Regions from separate parts of the Lacrimispora sinapis genome, predicted to be linked through region 2. Evidence: predicted binding sites of a transcription regulator. Region 2 holds the regulator's gene; the other holds the start of a gene.
The links. Region 2 encodes NrdR, which represses ribonucleotide reductase genes. Its sites were predicted from a motif close to CACAANATNTTGTG; they were not measured.
Positions count from the first base shown of each region.

Region 1: the regulator NrdR is predicted to act here: its motif matches at 1,175-1,188, upstream of VIG27_RS06885 (ribonucleoside-diphosphate reductase subunit alpha).

Region 1 is NZ_CP141832.1:1,506,589-1,509,782, forward strand. Features, by position in the region: gene VIG27_RS06875 (N-acetylmuramoyl-L-alanine amidase family protein) at 1-69, opposite strand, end outside; gene VIG27_RS06880 (tRNA dihydrouridine synthase) at 211-1,146, shown strand; gene VIG27_RS06885 (ribonucleoside-diphosphate reductase subunit alpha) at 1,262-3,194, shown strand, end outside.
Region 2 is NZ_CP141832.1:2,155,901-2,159,094, forward strand. Features, by position in the region: gene efp (elongation factor P) at 1-33, opposite strand, end outside; gene aroQ (type II 3-dehydroquinate dehydratase) at 146-574, opposite strand; gene VIG27_RS10060 (YqeG family HAD IIIA-type phosphatase) at 684-1,199, opposite strand; gene nrdR (transcriptional regulator NrdR) at 1,207-1,659, opposite strand; gene VIG27_RS10070 (PRC-barrel domain-containing protein) at 1,744-2,004, opposite strand; gene VIG27_RS10075 (DUF975 family protein) at 2,069-2,896, opposite strand; gene VIG27_RS10080 (hypothetical protein) at 2,896-3,194, opposite strand, start outside.

The DNA of each region.
Region 1 (3,194 bases), 650 kb from region 2:
GGCGGAAATCAGTGCAGCCAGTAAAAAGACCCTGGCAGAGGCCGTTAAAACATTCTTTAATTTGATCATGACAGATCCTCCCGAAGTATTGCATTTTACCTCATATTATAGCACTCTGTGGAAGATTTTGTAAATGGTCTTCTTTGCATTCATCCTATGTTATGATAAAATAATTTCACAGAGCAAAAGCAGGAAAGAGAGGCTTTATTGATGAAGTATTATTTTGCCCCTATGGAAGGGATCACTGGATATGTTTACCGGAATGCCCACCGTAAATATTTTAAAGACATAGACGTATATTTTACCCCTTTTCTCGTCCCCACCCAGAACCGGGTGTTTTCTTCCAGAGAGAAAAATGACATTCTGCCGGAGCACAATGAGGGATTGCATCTGGTTCCCCAGATTTTAACCAATAAAGGGGAGGATTTTATCTGGGCGGCTAAAGAGCTTAAAACGTATGGCTATAAAGAAGTTAATCTAAATCTGGGCTGTCCTTCTGCCACCGTTGTTTCAAAAGGAAAAGGTTCCGGGTTTCTCAGTGATACGGACAAGCTGGAGCATTTCCTTGAAGAAGTATTTTCAGCCGTAGATATGGATATTTCCATAAAAACCAGAATCGGAAAGGATCATCCCGATGAATTTTCCAAGCTTTTGGAGATTTATAATAAATACCCCTTAAAGGAACTGATCATTCATCCCCGTGTTCAAAAAGATTTTTATAAGAATGAACCCAATCTATCTGTATTCCAGAAGGCGGTTACGGGGAGCAGAAATCCACTCTGTTATAATGGAAATATTTTTTCTGCAGAGGATTATAAGCGATTTACACATGCCTTTCCGACCGTTGACCGTGTTATGATGGGAAGAGGTTTGGTGACAGATCCTCATCTGGCAGGAGAACTGCAAACAGGGGAAGTCCTGGATAAAGGAATACTGAAAGAGTTTCATGATGAGGTGCTTGCCGGATATGAGAACGTAATTTCCGGTGACCGGAATGTTTTGTTTAAAATGAAGGAACTGTGGGCATATATGATACAACGCTTGAAAGACGGAGAAAAACATGCCAAAAAAATCAGGAAGTCCCAGAACCTTGTGGATTATCGCTCTGCAGTTGCCGCGTTGTTTAAAGAAGTGGAATTAAAATAGAATATTTTGTATATGAGAGGTTGAAAATAACTATATCTTGTGGTATATTCTTTCTACAATATATAATAACAGTTATTGGTATTGATATCATACCATAGAATGGCAGGAACAACATATGGATATTACACATGGAAAACAGATACTTCTGGATTGTTTTAAAGAGATACCGGAGTTTCAGGCGGTGCTTGAGGACATACAGTCCGTTTGGACCGATTCCGCCTATGACCTGGAGCTTCTTTCAGATAAGTTTTGTGCATTTTATAAAAGCGAAGAAAGTTCGTCCCATCGGCTCAAGGTTCTTATACAGGCCGCGGTGGAACTGACGACTCAGGAAGCGCCGGACTGGGAATATATCGGAGCAAGATTTTTGATGCTCCAATTTGAGATGTCCTTAAAAGAAGAACTTCAGCGGCAGAAGATCAAGAGTTTTTACGATAAAATTTGCTTCTTGACAAATGAGGGGCTTTATGGAAACTATATTCTGGAGCACTACAGCAAGGAAGAGATTGACCGGTATGAAACGTATCTGGAACGAAGGAGAAATCACCTTCTCAACTATTCCGGCCTTGAACTGCTTTTGAGCCGCTATGTCATCCGCAGCCATCAGAATGTACCGTTAGAGACGCCCCAGGAGATGTTTCTTGGGATTGCCATGCATCTTGCAATGAAGGAGAAGAGCGACCGGGATGGTTGGGTGAAGCGGTTCTATGACATGTTAAGCACTTTAAAGGTGACCATGGCTACGCCTACCCTTTCCAATGCCCGGAAGCCTTATCACCAGCTTTCCTCCTGTTTTATTGATACGGTTCCGGACAGTCTGAATGGAATTTACCGGAGCATTGACAGCTTTGCCAAGGTCAGCAAATTCGGAGGAGGCATGGGGCTTTATTTTGGCAAGGTCCGTGCGGCAGGCAGTGCAATCAGAGGCTTTAAGGGAGCGGCAGGAGGCGTGATCCGCTGGATCAAGCTGGCCAACGATACGGCGGTTGCAGTGGACCAGCTGGGAGTGCGGCAGGGAGCTGTGGCGGTATATCTGGATGCCTGGCATAAGGATTTGCCTGAGTTTCTAACTATTAGGACCAATAACGGAGATGACCGCATGAAGGCCCACGATGTTTTTCCTGCGGTGTGTTACCCCAATCTGTTTTGGAAAATGGCAAAGGAAAACATAGAGGGAGACTGGCATCTCATGTGCCCTCATGAGATTCTCACGGTAAAGGGCTGGGCTTTGGAGGATTCTTATGGGACCCAGTGGGAAGAACGGTATTTTGATTGTGTGAGTGATGACCGGATAGAGAAGAGGACCATTCCCATTAAGGATATTATCCGCCTGGTCTTAAAAAGTGCGGTGGAAACCGGTACACCTTTTGCATTTAACCGGGATATTGTAAATGAAGCCAACCCAAACAATCACAGCGGTATCATTTACTGCAGCAATCTCTGTACGGAAATCGCCCAGAACATGAGTGGGGTGGAGGATGTGGAACAGCGCTATGAAACGGTTGACGGAGAGACTGTGGTGGTGACCGTTACAAAACCAGGTGATTTTGTGGTCTGCAACCTTGCAAGTTTATCTCTTGGAAAGATTGATTTGAAGGATAAAGAAGAATTAACCAGGCTGACCAGAAGTGCCGTAAGAGCACTTGACAATGTCATTGATTTGAATTTCTTCCCTGTGCCGTATGCCAAGCTGAACAACCTCCGCTACCGTCCCATAGGGCTGGGGGTAAGCGGGTATCACCATATGCTGGCAAAGAATCAAATTTCCTGGGAGTCCGAAGAACATCTGGAATTCGCGGACCGGATTTTTGAAGCCATTAATTTTGCAGCCATTGAGGCAAGCTGTGATTATGCGGCTGAAAAAGGCTGCTATGAAAAATTTGAAGGCAGTGACTGGCAGACCGGTGCCTATTTTACGAAACGGCATTATGATTCACCGCAATGGGACCGGCTGCAAAAAAAAGTAGCTTCCCAGGGCATGAGAAACGGCTGGCTCATTGCCATTGCACCGACCAGCAGTACCAGTATGATTGCGGGTACCACCGCAG
Region 2 (3,194 bases):
GATACCGTTTCTAAAATCACCCGCTGATATCATAAATGATATTCCTCCTTGAATTTCTCTTCTTAACCTTTTATATTCTATACTATAACAAACGCATTTTCAACCGTTTTTTTGCAAATATCTCCATTTTCTTACCCGAACAGGACTATTTGCCCGTTAAAAAGTCCATAGCAAGAACATACCCTTTCAGTCCCAGACCAACAACTTGTCCCGTACATACCGGCGCTGTTACAGACAAATGACGGAATTCTTCCCTTTTATGGACATTAGATATGTGAACTTCGATTTTTGGAATCTCCACGGAACCCAATGCATCCCTTAACGCATAGCTGTAATGGGTGAACGCTCCGGGATTAATAATGATCCCTTCCGTTCCATTATGATAAGCTTCCTGAATCTTATCTATCAGTCCGCCTTCATAATTGCTCTGATAGATCTCCAGTTCATGGCCTTCTGTCTCCGCTTTTTTTGTAAGCATGGAAACCAGAGCCCCGTAGTCTTCGGTGCCGTATATTCCTTTTTCACGAATTCCCAAAAAGTTTAAATTTGGCCCGTTTAATATCAAAATCTTCATGTTCTCAGCGCTGCCTTTCCTCACATCTTATAACTCCAGGCAAAGCAGCTCTTTAGATTTCTTTTTATTATATCCCTAAAAGCGGTCTTTTACCCGGAAAAATGTTCTTTTAAAATGATATATCACCTTTTTTATCTCTGTGATAGAAATATAACACAATGGCTTCCAATGCCCTCTTTAAGACAATCTGGATTTCTTCTTTTGGATCAATGGGCTTTACCAGTATATTGTGTATTCCGGCTCTTTTTGCGCCATACACATCCGTAAAAAGCTGATCGCCGACGAAAACCGTATTTTTCACATCGGTTCCCATCAATTCCATGGCTTTCTGATAGCCTTTTATTCCAGGCTTGTTCCCCCGGAATATATAACGGGGGCTTCCCACTGCTTTTGCAAAGGAAGCCACTCTTGGTTCTTTGTTATTTGATAAGAGACAGGTTTTCAGCCCTATTTCCTGCAAATGTAAAAAGAGATTTTTCGCTCTTTCATCTGCAGGTGCACCATGAGGAACCAGCGTATTGTCAATATCAAAAATAACACCCCGGATTCCGCTTTTGTATAAACGTTCAAAGGGTATGTCATACGTGGATACCACGTCTTCATCGGGATAGAATGTCTTTAACATAAATCTCCTACTTCTTTAACAGTTTTCCTATTTCTTCTATAAATGTATTCACATCTTTGAATTCCCTGTAGACGGAAGCAAAGCGGACGTAAGCCACTTCGTCTATCTCCTGGAGCTTTTTCATCACAAGTTCTCCAATGACAGTGCTTTCCACTTCTTTTTCTTCCCGGTTGAACACCTGCGTCTCCACATCATCAACCATAAAATCAATCTGCTGGGATGAAACCGGCCTCTTATGGCAGGAATGAAGAATTCCTGATTCTATTTTTGAACGGTCATAAACCTCTCTGGAACGATCTTTTTTAATTACCATGAGAGGCATGGTCTCAAGCTTCTCATAAGTGGTAAAGCGTTTACCGCATTTTTCACACTGCCTGCGCCGCCTGATGGAACTATTGTCATCTGCTGGTCTGGAATCAATGACTTTTGTATCTGCTTCATTGCAAAATGGACATTTCACGCCTCTATCCTCCTGTCTTACGGACTGTATCTATATTATGTATATCATAACTTACATTCCGCAGATTCGCAAGCCCATCTTCTACTATACCCCGCATTTTTCCGTGGCTTTATCCAAATCCACATTGACAAGTATAATATCCGGACCGACTTGCCTTATATCACAGAAGGGAATGACATATTCTTTTTCCCTAACCAAAAATCCGCAAAAGCATCCGGGGCCAGGCACAATTATGGATAAAAGGCACCCCGACTCCATATCAAAATCCACATCGCCCACATAACCCAGACGTTTGCAGTCACAGATATTAATCACTTCTTTTGTCTTGAGATCAGAAATGCGCATAGAATTCACCTCCTGCACTGCTTAGTGTATTCTATGCGCATAAAAGCCGTATGACACGGTTTTATCACCAATTTTCCTGATGCCTCATGGATTCGTAAGAATCCTCCGGCAGTCTGGTATAAGTTTTTGATGTCTGCTGCTCTTTTATATCCAGATAAAATTCTGTCAAGGTGGCATGAATATAAGGTAAAATCCAAAGGAAACCGATACACATGGAGAAATATCCCAATATCATCATTCCGATAAAGCTTAAATAAATATAAAAGAGACGTCCCTTGTTTCCTCTCATCATCTCAACACTTTCCCGAACACTTTGAAGCACGCCCTTATCCGTAGCTTCTATCAGGATATACGTGGACTGGGATAAATAAATGGAACTGATTACGGTACCTGCCAGAAGTAAAACATACATCAGAACCAAAAGCACTGCCATTACCGGCAAAAAATCCGTAATAACTGCAACCACAAACACAACAAGGTAAGGTATCGCACATACAAATCCGATTAATACCCGGATCATATAAAGACCCAAAAATTTCATAGGTTTGTTTTTCAGTCCAAAAAGCAGGTCTGAAAATCCAGGATTCCGGTTTGTGCTTATATGATAATATAGCTTTAAAATTCCAGGTGCCAATAGCCCCATGGCTGCCATCATTATGATAGAAAAGAAAACAATGATGATCTGCATGATAATAGATCCGGCTACGGATTCGCTTCCGCCGATAAATAACGATGCGTTGGCAATCCCAATAAATAACGCGCATATAAAATAGATCATAATAAACACAGCCGCAACGGCAGAGAGGATCAATTCTGTACCGACACACAGACCATATCGGCCCTTTAATCTGGCCTTTGCCCGCTTTTTCAGTTCTGCAGATGTGGTTTTCATTAAAAAGCACCTCCTGTGTTATATTCCCCCGCAGCAACAAGTATGAGAAATACAATTCCTAACAGCACTGCCAGCACGATACCGATGACAGAGGTGATCAAACCGGCCATTGCATAGCCCTCGAACCGGTCCTCTGTCTTGGAAAGAAGTGCAAAGATGATTCCCAGGCTGCCGAATATGAAACCTCCGTAACAACAGGAAGTAACTATACCTATAATTCCCATAACCAGAGATGCCAGAGCCATGTTGCTCTGAGATGATCTTACCGGCTGCTTTGGCATCTCCTGATAATTCCAAT